2 regions of the Amycolatopsis sp. NPDC058278 genome follow, and region 1 is predicted to be linked to the other one. Evidence: riboswitches for the same ligand, from Rfam matches in the RefSeq annotation. Region 1 holds a riboswitch; the other holds the start of a gene.

Region 1 (6,904 bases):
GCCGGGCCGCTGCTCGGCGGCTTCCTCGTGCAGGTCTGGTCGTGGCGGCTGGCGTTCCTGATCAACGTGCCGATCGCGGTCGCGGTGGTGCTCATGGCGCGGAAGTTCGTCCCCGAATCCCGTGACCCGGACGCCACCGGGCACCCGGACTTCGGCGCCGCCGCTCTCGGTGCTGTCGGCCTCGCCGGGATCACCGGCGCGCTGGTGGAGGCGCCCGCCCGCGGCGTCGGCGACCCGCTCGTGCTGGTCGCGGGCCTGCTGGGGATCGCGGGGCTGGCCGCGTTCGTGGCCGTCCAGCACCGCTCGGCGGAGCCGCTCGTGCCGCCGTCGCTGTTCCGCGACCGCACGTTCACGCTCTCGAACGCGCTGACCTTCGTCGTCTACGCCGCCCTCGGCGGCGTGATGATGCTGCTGGTCATGCAGCTGCAGGTCTCGCTCGGCTACTCGCCGACCGCGTCCGGACTGGCCGGGTTGCCGCTGACGGTGATCATGCTGCTGCTCTCGGGTCGCTCCGGCGCGCTCGCGCAGCGCATCGGCCCGCGGACGCAGCTGGTCGTCGGCCCGATCGTCGTCGGCATCGGGATGCTGCTGATGCTGCGCATCGCGCCCGGCGCGTCCTACTTCGGCGCGGTGCTGCCCGCGGTGGTGGTGTTCGGGCTCGGCCTGGCGACGGTCGTGGCTCCGGTGACCGCGACGGTGCTCGCCGCGGCCCCGGACCGCTACGCCGGTGTCGCGTCCGGCGTCAACAACGCCATCGCCCGCTCGGGCGGCCTGCTGGCGGTGGCGGTGCTGCCGGCGGCGGCCGGGCTGACCGGCGAGGCGTACACCGACCCGGTCGCGCTGACGGCGGGCTGGCGGACGGCGCTGGTCATCTGCGCGGCACTGGCCATCGCCGGCGGCCTGATCGCGCTGGGCATCCACAACGGCGTCCTCGCGCCCCCGGCCGAGGCCAAACCCGACGACGAGTGCCCCCACCTCGGCGAGTGCTACCACTGCGGCGTCGAGGGCCCGCCGACGCACATCCGCGGCGGCGGGACCCCGGTCGCCGGCTCCTGACCCGCGGCCGGGATCAGCCCGCGAGGATCTCGGCGAACAGCGCCGGGTCGGCGTTGCCGCCCGAGACCAGCGCGACCGTCTTGCCGGCCGGCAGCTCTTCGGCGTGGAACAGGTACGCCGCCGTCGTCACCGCGCCGCTCGGCTCGGCCACCAGCCGGGCCTTGCGGGCGAGGACGCGGACGGCCTCGCGGATCTCGTCCTCGGTGACCGTGACCATCCGGTCGACGACCTCGCGCAAATGGGCGAAGGTCAGTTCCGACGGTTGCGAGCGCAGGCCGTCGGCGATCGTGCGGGCGCGGTCGGCCTGCGGCCACCGGACCAGTTCGCCCCGCTGGAGGCTGTCGGCGACGTCCGCGGCCAGCGCCGGCTCGACCCCGATCACCTTCGCCTGCGGGCAGCGGGCCTTGATCGCGGTGCCGACCCCCGCCGCCAGCCCGCCGCCGCTGATCGGGACGAGCACGACCTCGACGTCCGGGAGATCCTCGGCGATCTCCAGCCCCGCCGTGCCCTGCCCGGCGATGATGGCCGCGTGGTCGAACGGCGGGACGAGGGTCAGCCCGCGTTCGACGGCCAGTTCACGCGCTTTCCCCTCGTGCTCGCCGATCGGGACCTCGATGACCTCGGCGCCGTACGAACGGGTGGCCTCGACCTTGATCCGCGGCGCGACGTCCGGCACGACGATCACCGCGGGCACGCCGTACCGCTGCGCCGCGTACGCGACTGCCTGCGCGTGGTTGCCGCTGGAGTACGCGATGACCCCGCGGGCGCGGGCCGCGTCGTCGAGGGCGGCGATGGCGTTGAACGCGCCGCGCACCTTGAACGCGCCGACCGGTTGCAGGCTTTCGGGTTTGAGCCACAGGGTCTTGCGGGGATCCCAGGTCTGGAGCAGCAGGGGTGTGCGTACGGCGACATCTTCGACGCGCTTCGCGGCGGCCTCGATGTCAGAGATCGTCACCAGTTCCATGTGCCGAGTATGTCAAGAAAACGTTCGAATTGGAGTGTCTAATATGGACAGACGGAGTGGTCCTCCTCACGCTGCGGCAACGAGGGGAGTGCCTCACGCGCCTTAGACGTTGGACAGGGGAGAACACGGACTACCTAGATCGGGATCATGAGCAAGGAGAACGTAGCGGCTTCGGAAGAGAAGGAAGAGAAGTCGGGCCTGCGGATCGCGCAGGTCCTGGCGGCGGCGCTGGCGGCGGTGACCGCGGCGCTGCTCGGCTCGACACTCGGCGTGGCGGGCACGGTGGCCGGCGCCGGCGTGGCGAGCGTGGTGTCGACGGTCGGCAGCGAGCTGTACCTGCGCTCGCTGCAGCGCACCCGTGAGGCGGCGCTCAGGGCGCGCCAGCTGGCGACGTCGGGCATCCGGCGGCGCGGGCCGGCCGAGGGGCCGCCGGACGTGCCGATCACCGACCAGCCGACGGTCCAGCTGAAACCGCCGGAGGAAGAGCCGTCACGGCTGTCGGCGCGGCTGCGGAAACTGCGCTGGCCGCTGATCATCGGCACGAGCGTGGCGGCGTTCGCGGTGGCGATCCTGTCGATCGTCGGCTTCGAGTCGGCGACGGGCACCCAGATCGGTGGCGGCACGGGCCCGAGCATCGGCAAGATCTTCACCGGCGGCTCCGGTCACGAGGACAAGACCCCGGCGACGACACCGGCACCCAGCACGGACGACACGCAGGTGGCGCCGACGGACACGTCCACGACCCCGACGGGCACCTCGACCCCGCCGACGACGTCGTCGCAGACCCCGACGACCACCCCGAGCACGACGGCCGACCAGCCGTCGACCTCGGCGCCGGCGACGTCGGCAACCCCGCCGACCAGCAAGGGCGCCGCGACGACGCCGACCCCGTGACTCAGGGGAGGCGGGCGCGCAGTTCGCGCGCCGCGGCCTCGGGGTCCTCGGCCTCGGTGATCGCCCGGACCACCACGATCCGGGACGCTCCCGCGTCGAGGACCTCGCCGAGCCGCGGCCCGTCGATGCCGCCGATCGCGAACCACGGCCGGTCGGGGGCCCAGGCCGCCGTCGCGCGCACCAGGTCCAGGCCCGGCGCCGGGCGGCCCGGCTTCGTCGGCGTCGGCCAGCACGGGCCCGTGCAGAAGTAATCCACCCCGGGCTCCGCGGCCGCCGCGAGGGCCTGGTCGAGCGCGTGCGTCGAGCGGCCGATCACCACCTCGTCGCCCAGGATCCGGCGGGCCAGCGGCACCGGGATGTCGTCCTGGCCCAGGTGCAGCACGTCGGCCCCCACGGCCAGCGCCACGTCGGCCCGGTCGTTCACCGACAGCAACGCTCCGTGGCGGGCACACGCCTCCGCCAGCACCTCCAGCGCCGCGATCTCGCCGGCGGCCTCCAGGGCGCCGGTCTTGTCGCGCAGCTGGACGATGTCGACGCCGCCCGCGAGGGCCGCGTCGGCGAAGGCGGCCAGGTCGCCGCGGTCCGTGCGGGCATCCGTGCAGAGGTACAGGCGCGCCGCGTCGAGGCGGGCGCGGATCTTGTCACCGGAGAGGGCGGGCATAGCGGCGACCGTACCGTGCACGTTGATAATCCGACCAAAAGTAGGCCGGCCGTCGAGCGCTACGTGCCATTGCCGCGAAAGCCATCCGGCCGTGACTGCGGTTGGATTATCAACCAACGGCACAGTAGGGTGGGGTTGTCCGCACGGGAGCCCGAGGAACGGGCTGAGAGGGAGCTGCCGCTCCGACCGTGGAACCTGATCCGGGTCATGCCGGCGCAGGGAGCGTGATTCCATGACGAACCTGGCAGTGGTGGGCGGCGGCGTGATCGGCCTGTCCGCCGCGTGGCGCGCCGCCGCGAAAGGCCACCAAGTCACCCTCTACGACCCCGAACCCGTCCGCGGTGGGGCGTCCTGGCTGGCCGGCGGCATGCTCGCCCCGGTCACCGAGGCGTGGCCGGGCGAGGAGGACGTCCTCCGCCTCGGCGAAGAGTCGCTCAGACGGTGGCCGGATTTCGCGCGTGACCTCGGCAAAGAGGGCGCCGACCCGGGGCTGGCCGGGCACGGGACGCTCGTCGTCGCCTTCGACCGCGCCGACGCCGGCTACCTGGACATCCTGGCCGGCCACCTGCACTCGCTCGGCCGCGCGGCCGAGAGGCTCACCGGGCGGGAGGTCAAGCGGCTCGAACCCGGTGCCGGGTCCGTCCGAAGTGGACTCCACGTGCCCGGTGACCTGGCCGTGGACAACCGGAAACTGCTCGAGGCGCTGTACGCGGCCTGCGTCAACCACCAGGTCCGGTTCGTCCGCGAGCGCGTCGAAGAACTCCCGGACACCGAAGCCGTCGTGCTCGCCGCGGGTGCCTGGACCGGGCGGCTGCACCCGGCGCTCGCCGACGCCGTCCGCCCGCTCAAGGGCGAAATCCTCCGGCTCAGGCCCCGTCGCGGCTGCTTGCCGCCGCCCACGCACACCGTCCGCGCCGTCGTCGAAGGGCGCCCGATCTACCTCGTCCCGCGCGGCGACCAGGAGCTGGTCCTCGGCGCCACCCAGTACGAGGCCGGCTTCGACCAGGCCGTCACCGCTCGCGGCGTGCGCGAGCTGCTCGAAGGCGCCGAACGCGTCTTCCCCGCGATCACCGAGTACGAGCTGACCGAGACCGCCGCCGGCCTGCGGGCCGGCAGCCGGGACGCGCTGCCGTACCTCGGCGTCCTGGACGGCAGTGTTTTTGCCGCGACCGGGCACCACCGCAACGGCCTGCTGATGGCCCCGGTGACCGCGGACGCCGTGGTCGCCTGGCTCGAGGGGGAGAAGCCGCCCGAAGGCACCGAAGCGGCATCCCCCGCCCGCCTGCACCAGAAGGAGCACGTGTGATGGAGATCAAGCTCAACGGCGCGTGGACGGCGTTCCCGGACGACGCGACCGTCGCCGACGTCCTCGACGCTTCGGGCGGCCAGCGACCCGGCATCGCCGTCGCGGTCGACGGCGTCGTCGTCCGCCGCGCCGACTGGGCGGCCACCGCCGTGCCCAAGGGGGCGGTCCTCGACGTGCTCACCGCGGTACAGGGAGGCTGACATGGACGAAGCACCGCTGGTCATCGGCACCTGCAAGCTGACGTCCCGGCTGATCATCGGCACCGGCGGCGCGGCCAACCTCGCCGTGCTGGAACGCGCGCTGGTCGCGTCCGGCACCGAGCTGACCACCGTCGCCATGCGCCGCGCCGACGCCGAAGGCGGCTCCGGCGTCCTCGAGCTCCTCAACAGGCTCGGCATCGAACTGCTGCCGAACACGGCGGGCTGCCGGACGGCCGCCGAAGCCGTGCTCACCGCGCAGCTCGCGCGGGAGGCGCTGGAGACCGACCTGATCAAGCTCGAGGTGCACGCCGACGACCGGACGCTGCTGCCGGACCCGTTCGAGACGCTCGACGCCGCCGAACGGCTGGCCGCCGACGGGTTCACCGTGTTCGCCTACACGAACGACGACCCGGTGCTCGCGCTGCGCCTGGAGGAAGCCGGCTGCGCCGCGGTGATGCCGCTGGGCGCGCCGATCGGCACCGGTCTCGGCATCCGCAATCCGCACAACATCGAGCTGATCGTTTCGCGGGCGGGCGTTCCGGTGATCCTGGACGCCGGAATCGGCACGGCCTCGGACGCGACGCTGGCGATGGAGCTCGGCTGCGACGCGGTCCTGCTGTCCACCGCGGTCACCCGGGCGACCGATCCCGAGCGGATGGCCGCGGCGATGCGCGCGGGTGTCGTGGCCGGGCGGCTGGCCCGCGAGGCCGGGCGCGTGCCGCAGCGCTTCTGGGCGCAGGCGTCGAGCCCACCCCGGTGAACTGCTGCTTTCGGGGGCTCCGGGTGGCGGAGCCCCCGGCCCGGGGCGAAGCCCCGGTATGACGCCGTGGTGGCTTAACGCGGAGCGTCACTGCGAGCCCGTAAGGTGGACGGCACTTTCCGGCGCACCCGCGGCGGGGCGAAGGTAGAAGGAGCCAGCCGTGACGAGCACATCGGTCCAGGACGTCTCGGGCAGGTTGTACCTCGCGGTGGGCAGGCTGTCCCGGTCACTGCGGCAAGCGGGTGTCCCGGGGCCGGGCCACGGCGCCCTCTCGGCGCTGGCGACGCTGGTGCACGCGGGCCAGCTGCGGCTCGGCGACCTCGCGGCCAAGGAGGGCGTGGCCGCGGCGACGATGTCGCGGATCATCGCGTCCCTGGTCGAGGCGGGGTACGTCAGCCGCGAGTCCGACCCGGTCGACCGCCGGGCCTGGCTGGCGAAGGCGACCGAAGAGGGCGAGCGGCTCGTGTCCGGCGTCCGGTCGACGCGGGTGCAGGAGCTGAACCGCCGCCTCGACCGGCTCTCGCCCGAGCACCGCGAGGCCCTGACGGCGGCGATCCCGGCGCTCGAGGCCCTGATCGCGGACGACTAGGACGCGCCTCGGTGTGGCGCGCCGGCTGAGCGGGTACACCCGCAGCACGCTGGTCGACCGTCGACCGGAACACCTGGGGAGGTAGGCGTGGTGGATTCGACGCTGGCCGCGATTTGGTTTCCCGATGGCCCCATGGGCGGCGTGCTCGTGGTGATCGCTCTCGTGGCCGTGATCGGGGGGACCATCATGAGCCGTCGGGCCCGGAAGAAGCGCTGATCGCGGACCACTAAGCGGCTTTCTGCCGCAGCTCAGCCAGTTCCGCGCGCAGGGCGCGGAGCTCGTCGAGGATCTCCTGGTTGGCCGCGGCCTGCGTTTCGGCCTGCTTCGCCTCTTCCTCGCGGATGTCCTGGCGCAGCTCGTCTTCCATGCCGCTGACCACGACGGCGATGAAGAGGTTCAGCACCGCGAAGCTGGACACCAGGATGTAGACGACGAAGAAGACCCAGGCCATCGGCGCCTGTTCCATGATGGTCT
Region 2 (6,904 bases), on a different contig from region 1:
GTGAAGGCCTCTTCCTGGTCGTGCGTCACCAGCAGCGCCGTGATCTTGCTGCGCCGCAACAGGTCCGCCAGGTCGATCGCCAGCTGCTCACGCAGTCCCGCGTCCAAACCGGACAGTGGCTCGTCGAGCAGCAGCAGCCGCGGCTCCGGCGCCAGCGCCCGGGCCAGCGCCACCCGCTGGGCCTGGCCGCCGGACAGCTCGGTCACCCGCCGTCGTTCGAAACCGGAGAGGCCCACCAGCTCCAGCAGCTCGGCGACCCGCGGGGCCCACGCCGACCGCGGCACCCCGTGCATCCGCAGGCCGAAGGCGATGTTCGCGGCGACGTCGCGGTGGGCGAACAGCTGGCCGTCCTGGAACACCAGGCCGAAGCCGCGCCGGTGCACCGGGACCGCGCCGAGGTCCTCGCCGTCCCAGCTCACCGAGCCGCGCGCCGACGGCTCGAGGCCGGTGATCGCGCGCAGCAGCGTCGACTTGCCCGAGCCCGACGGGCCGAGCAATGCCAGCACCTCGCCGTCGGCGATGTCCAGCCGGGCGTCGCGCACCGCCGCGAACGATCCGTAGTGGACGGTCAGGTCCCGCACCGACAACGCCATCAGAACTCTCCCACCCCGCCGCGCCCGAGCCGGTCGATCAGGGCGACCGCCAGCACCGTCACGAGCATCAGCAACGCGCACGCCGCGTACGCCATCTGGTTGTTCAGCTCCCCCGGGCGCGCCATCAGCGTCGCGACCGCGACCGGCAGCGTCGGCGCCGTGGGCCGGGCGAGGAAGCTCGTCGCGCCGAATTCGCCCAGGGCCACGACGAAGCCGAAGCCCGCCGCCGCGACCAGCGGCCGCAGCGTCAGCGGCAGGTCGATCTCCCGCCACACCCGCAGCGGGCTCGCCCCGAGCGTCGAGGCGGCCTGCCGCAGCCGGACGTCGACCGAGCGCAGCACCGGCAGCACCATCCGCACGATCAGCGGGATGATCACCAGCGCCTGGGCCAGCGGCACCAGGTAGGGCGACGTCCGCAGGTCGCCGGGCAGCGCGTCGAGCGTCACCAGGTAGCCGAACCCGACGGTCACCGCGGACACCCCGAGCGGCAGCATCAGGACGGCGTCCATCGTCTCGCCCAGGCCGCGCGCGGCCCGTGCCGGCGAGCGCCGCAGCGCCACCAGCACGACGGACGCGAGCACACCGACGACCATCGCGAGCAGCGTCGCGTCGATGGCCACCTTCAGCGAGTTCAGCGCGGCGTCCCAGCCGGACACCTGGAGCGCGCCCTTCTCGCCGGTGCTCGTCAGTGCCCGGTACCCCGCGAGGCTCCAGCCGTCCTCAGTGGACACCGATTCGGCGAGGAGCGCGACGATCGGCGTCACCAGCGACGCGAGCACGACCCCCGCGGCGCCGACGACCCACCACTCGCCGCCCCTCGGCGGCCGTGCGCCGCCGGAACCGATCCGGGCGCCTTCCTTGCGCCGGCGCGCCAGCCCGCCGAGCACCAGCGCGGCGACCACGGCCGCGAACTGGATCAGCGAAAGCGCGGCCGCGCCGGAGAGGTCCAGGAGGTCGACCGTCCGCAGGTAGATCTCGGTTTCCAGGGTCCGGTAGCGGGCTCCGCCGAGGATCAGGACGACCCCGAAGCTGGTGGCGCAGAACAGGAACACGACGGCCGCGGCGGACGCGATCGCGGGCGCCAGCGCGGGCAGCGTCACCGATCGGAAGGCCCGCCACGGCGACGCACCCAGCGCGCGGGCGGCGTCGGTCGTCCGCGAATCCAGCCGCGCCCACAGCCCGGCGACGGTCCGCGCGACGACGGCGACGTTGAAGAAGGCGTTGGCCAGCACGATCGGCAGCACGCCGCCGTCCGGCCACAGCGCCCGGAACGCCAGCCCGACGACCACGGTCGGCAGCACGAACGGCACCAGCACCAGCGTCCGCGCCAGGCCCACGCCGGGCAGCCGCACCCGCGCCAGCAGGAACGCCACCGGCAGCCCGGCCAGCACGGCGACCACCGTCGACGCGGCCGCGCTCGCGACGGTGAACCCGGCCAGCTGCCAGGTCCGCGCGTCGCCGAGCACGACGTCGAGGCCACCCGCGGCGAACCCGCGGCCGATGATCGCCAGCACCGGCCAGGCGAAGAACACCACAAGGAACCCGATCGGGGCCAGCCCGAGCAGCGCCAGCCCGAGCCCGCGGGCGGTCCGCGGCGGAGCCGTTGCGCGCCGGAGGCTCCGGGGCGGCGTCCCGGGTGTCACTGCACGAGCGTGCGCCATTCGCCGATCCACTTCTCGCGTCCGGCCTGCACCTGGTCCGCGGGCAGCGTCTGCGGCTTCTGCGGCAGCGGCGCGACCTGGGCCCAGCCGGCGGGCAGGTCGACGCCCTGGCGCGCCGGGTAGACGTACATGTTGGCCGCGACCGTGGCCTGGAACTGCTGCGAGAGCAGGAAGTCGACGACCTTGCGGGCGTTCTCGACCTGCTTGCCGTTCGCCAGCACGCCGGCGTACTCGACCTGCCGGTAGCAGGTGTCGAGCAGCGCCTTGGTGCGCGGCTTCCCGTCGTCGCCGACTTCGGCGGCCGGCGACGACGCGTACGAGACGACGATCGGCCGCGGCCCCTTGCCGGACGAGCCGGAGAACTGCTTGGTGTAGGCCTCTTCCCAGCCGCTGACCACCTTGACGCCGTTGGCCTTCAGCTTCGTCCAGTAGTCCTTCCAGCCGGCCTCGCCGTACTTCGCGATGGTGCCGAGGAGGAACGCCAGGCCGGGCGAAGCCGTCGCCGGGTCCTCGGCGACCAGCAGGTCCTTGTACTTCGGGTCGGCCAGGTCGTCGTAGCTCGACGGCGCCGGGATCCCCTTGCCGGCGAAGTAGTTCGTGTCGACGTTGACGCAGACGTCGCCGACGTCGACCGCGGACAGCCGGTGCTCGGGGTCGACGGCGTAGCGCTGCGGCCCGCGGTCGGCTTCCGGGCTGGTGTAGGGCTCGAAGACGCCCTCGGCCAGCGCCCGCGAGGCGAAGGTGGAGTCGACGCCGTACGCGACGTCGCCGATCGGGTTGGCCTTCGTCAGCACGAGCTTGTTGGTCAGCGATCCGGCGTCGCCCTGCTTGAGCACGGAGACCTTGATGCCCGACTGCTTCTGGAAGGCGTCGAGCACCTCCTGCGGCGCGAGGAACGAATCGTGCGTCACGAGGGTGACGGTGGGCGTCTGCTGCGTGCCACCGTCACCGTCCGACAGCGAGCACGCCGCGGCGACGGCGCTGACGGCGGCAATGGCCGTCGCGGCGCGAACAGCCCTGCGTTTCATCTACCCTCCTGCACTTCGCCGGACGCGGGAGGGAAGCCCTCCCGTCGCCGGCATGATCCGGTCAGGTGCGAACGGTCGCGGGTGACCCCGCCTCTCAGCCCGGCTCACCGGACTCCCGTGGCAACCGTGCAGCGTAGTCCAGGACGGACGACCATGGAGACATGACGGAAATCTTGAGCGACTCCGAGGCCGACGGACAATTGGCCGCGGACTGGACGCGGTCCGGCGCGGTGATCTCCCGCGAGGTGGAGCTGGCGAGCTTCCCCCAGGCGATCGAGGTGGTGAACCGGGTGGCGGAACTCGCCGAGGCCGCCGACCACCACCCGGACATCGACATCCGCTGGCGCACGCTGACCTTCCGGCTCAGCACGCACTCGGCGGGCGGCTTGACGGCGAAGGACTTCGACCTCGCCGCGCAGATCGACGAGGTGCTGGCCGCAGTGTGATCTCGGCTACGCTGAGTGCACCTTCGCCCGGGTTCGGCGTCTCTCGGTTACCGCAACCTTCGGGAGGGAGACACAGATGACTCAGGCAATCGTGGTCGGCACGGCGGCGTTCGCGGCAATGGTGGCGGCAGCCGGCGGGGTGCTCTGGTTCACCGCCCGCAACCGCCGTCACCTGGACGGCTGAGAGTTCGATCACAGCTGTTAACGGGCGGCATGATCAGCGCGCTGTTCCTGCGGAAGCATCGGTTCGGCCCATAGGGAACGCCATGAACAGCACCGCCGCCCTCACCCCCGCCCAGCGCGCCTGGATCAACGCCCTCGCCCCCGCGGTGGTGCTGATCGTGATCGCGGTGCTGGGCCTGCTCGGCTAGTTCGCCAGGGCCTGCCGGATCTTCCGGATCCGGCGGGCTACCAGGTGATCTGCCCGGGCGGCGGGAACGCGGCCGGTGGCTCGTCACCGACGGACCAGTACTCCAGGCAGGACAGGCGCCCCTCCTCGGCGAACACGATGAGGCCGCCGTCCGGGACGTCGGCCTCCACCGCCACCGATTCCTTCTTCGGCCAGCGTGGGGTCACATCGTCCACGGCGAGGTCGATCGTGGGACAGCCGCAGCCGCAGCGGCCGACCACCCGGGCCGTGGTGGCCTGCGCGCGCAGTTCCGCGGCACCGGGGAAGTCCGCCGCGAGCAGCGTGTCCAGTGTCGTCCGCTCGTTCGGCGTGAGCGGGCGGGGCTCGGTCCGCGCCATCAGTAGCGGGACATGTTCGGGATCGTCTTTTCGGCGACCCCGATGAGGTCTTCGACCTTCGCCACATCGGCCGTCACGTCCTCGGCGGTCACCGAAGGCGCCTCGGAAGAACGGTAGGCGACTTCGTTGCGCCGGACCCGCATCCGGTTGAAGGGACGCAGAAGCGGCCCCAGCGGCGGATCGAGCTGCGCGAGAACCGCTTCGTAGACGGCGATGTGGCCCCCGCGGCTCGTTGCACGCAGGCCTTGGTTCTGCAGGACGGCCGCCAGCGACCGGCGGGCGCCGTCGTACGCCAGCGTGTAGGCGCCCTCCGGGTCCGAGGCCAGCAGCTGGCGTGCCGAAGCGACGTGCGTGCGGGCCCTGGCGAGCTCCGCTTCCGCGGCCTCCCGCGAAGCCGGGACGTGTTCGAGGGAACCGCGCGCGATGAGCGCGTCGATCGTGGCGCGGCCCTGGTTCCACCGGGTCATCGGGAAGTCTCCTGATCGAGGGGCAGCGGGACCAGCGGACGCTCACGCACGCTGGTGAGGAACGGATCCGTGCTGTCCGCCGTCCACGACGCCGGCGAGATCCGGTGGACGTTGACCTCGCGGCCCAGCCGCCGCGACACGCCCTCGGCCAGGTCGAAGAGCGCGTCCGGGTCGGGCGAGCCGACGACGAGCACGTCGACGTCCCCGGGCGGCGGCCCCGGTTCGCCGCTGTAGCGCGCGGCCCAGGAGCCGTAGATGTAGGCCTCGCGCACGCCCGCCAGACCGGACAAGGCCTCGGCGAGCAGTGGCAGCGGCCCGAAGGTGACCGCGATGACCTCGCTCAGCGGCCGGTAGAGCGGGGTGTCCGTGCGGGCTTTGACGAGCCGGCTCCGACCGACCCGCCGGTCTTCCAGGATGCCGCCGCCGACGAGCCGTTCGACCTCCCGCAGCACGGCCGTCGGCGTGACACCACACGCCTCGGCGAGCTCGGTGATGCTGTACTCGCGCTCCGGGTGCAGCAGCACCAGCGCCAGCAGCTCACCCTGCATGCGCGACCGCAGCAGCGGCAGCAAGCTCGACGAAGCTTTCATTGGACGCAGTATATCCTGCGTCCAATGAAAACGACATTCAGTAGTTCTTGCTCACGCAGCGTGCATCAGACGTTGAAGCGGAACTCCACCACGTCGCCGTCGGCCATGACGTAGTCCTTGCCCTCCATGCGGACCTTGCCCGCCGCGCGGGCCGCCGCCATCGAACCCGCCGCCATCAGGTCGTCGTAGGAGACGATCTCCGCCTTGATGAAGCCGCGCTCGAAGTCCGTGTGGATCACGCCCGCCGCCTGCGGGGCCGTCGCACCCTGCGGAATCGTCCACGCGCGGGACTCCTTCGGGCCCGCCGTCAGGTACGTCTGCAGGCCGAGGGTGTGGAAACCGGCGCGGGCCAGGGAGTACAGCCCCGGCTCCGGCTGGCCGACCGACTCGAGCAGCTCGCGCACCGACTCCTCGTCGTCCAGCTCCAGCAGCTCCGCCTCGACCTTCGCGTCGAGGAACACCGCGTCCGCCGGGGCGACCAGCTTGGTCAGCTCCTCGCGGCGAGCTTCGTCGGTGAGCACCGCCTCGTCGGCGTTGAATACGTACAGGAACGGCTTCGTCGTCAGGAGGCTGTGCTCGCGAAGCAATTCGAGGTCGACGTCCTTCTGAGCCGAGAAGAGCGTGCGTCCGCTGTCGAGGATCTCCTTCGCCTTCTGCGCGGCCTCGAGCGCGGGCTTGGCTTCCTTCTTGGTCCGCGCTTCCTTCTCCAACCGCCAGACGGCCTTCTCGAGGGTCTGCAGGTCGGCCAGGATGAGCTCGGTGTTGATCGTCTCGATGTCGCTCAGCGGATCGATCCGGCCGTCGACGTGGATCACGTCCGGGTCGTCGAACACGCGGATGACCTGGCAGATCGCGTTGGCCTCACGGATGTTCGCCAGGAACTTGTTGCCCAGCCCAGCACCCTCGGACGCGCCCTTCACGATGCCCGCGATGTCCACAAAGGACACCACGGCGGGGACGGTCTTCTCCGACTTGTGCAGCTCGGCCAGCTTGTCCAGCCGGGGGTCCGGCAGCGGCACGACACCGACGTTCGGCTCGATCGTCGCGAACGGGTAGTTCGCGGCGAGCACGTTGTTCCGGGTCAGCGCGTTGAACAGGGTGGACTTGCCGACGTTGGGCAGGCCGACGATACCGAGGGTGAGGCTCACGACCCCGCAGTCTACGTGGCTGCCCCGGTCGCGGCCCACGCACCCAACGCCGTGGCGGATTTCCGCCAGCGACGGCGCTGACCTGCTGGCATGCTCGGATCAATGGTCACCGAAACGCTCTCACTCTGGCGGGACGCCGAGCGCTGCTACCGCGTGGTCACGGCCCGCGACCCGCGCTTCGACGGCCAGTTCATCATGGCGGTCCGCACGACCGGGATCTACTG

What was found. A riboswitch is a leader RNA that binds a small molecule or an ion and turns the genes downstream of it on or off. The one in region 1 is predicted to bind thiamine pyrophosphate.
Region 2: another riboswitch for thiamine pyrophosphate. It lies ahead of ACFVYA_RS19170 (thiamine ABC transporter substrate binding subunit); the one in region 1 lies ahead of thiO (glycine oxidase ThiO).

The regions. Positions count from the first base shown of each region.
Region 1 is NZ_JBHVXZ010000014.1:9,451-16,354, reverse strand. Features, by position in the region: gene ACFVYA_RS09605 (MFS transporter) at 1-1,056, shown strand, start outside; gene ACFVYA_RS09600 (threonine/serine dehydratase) at 1,070-2,020, opposite strand; gene ACFVYA_RS09595 (hypothetical protein) at 2,168-2,914, shown strand; gene thiE (thiamine phosphate synthase) at 2,916-3,575, opposite strand; TPP riboswitch at 3,709-3,814, shown strand; gene thiO (glycine oxidase ThiO) at 3,808-4,881, shown strand; gene thiS (sulfur carrier protein ThiS) at 4,881-5,081, shown strand; gene ACFVYA_RS09575 (thiazole synthase) at 5,083-5,841, shown strand; gene ACFVYA_RS09570 (MarR family winged helix-turn-helix transcriptional regulator) at 6,002-6,430, shown strand; gene ACFVYA_RS09565 (hypothetical protein) at 6,521-6,646, shown strand; gene ACFVYA_RS09560 (ion transporter) at 6,657-6,904, opposite strand, start outside.
Region 2 is NZ_JBHVXZ010000033.1:31,315-38,218, reverse strand. Features, by position in the region: gene ACFVYA_RS19180 (ABC transporter ATP-binding protein) at 1-593, opposite strand, end outside; gene ACFVYA_RS19175 (ABC transporter permease) at 593-2,149, opposite strand; gene ACFVYA_RS19170 (thiamine ABC transporter substrate binding subunit) at 2,233-3,282, opposite strand; TPP riboswitch at 3,304-3,411, opposite strand; gene ACFVYA_RS19165 (4a-hydroxytetrahydrobiopterin dehydratase) at 3,444-3,728, shown strand; gene ACFVYA_RS19160 (hypothetical protein) at 4,137-4,475, opposite strand; gene ACFVYA_RS19155 (hypothetical protein) at 4,475-4,942, opposite strand; gene ACFVYA_RS19150 (ArsR family transcriptional regulator) at 4,939-5,532, opposite strand; gene ychF (redox-regulated ATPase YchF) at 5,598-6,680, opposite strand; gene ACFVYA_RS19140 (DNA-3-methyladenine glycosylase 2 family protein) at 6,783-6,904, shown strand, end outside.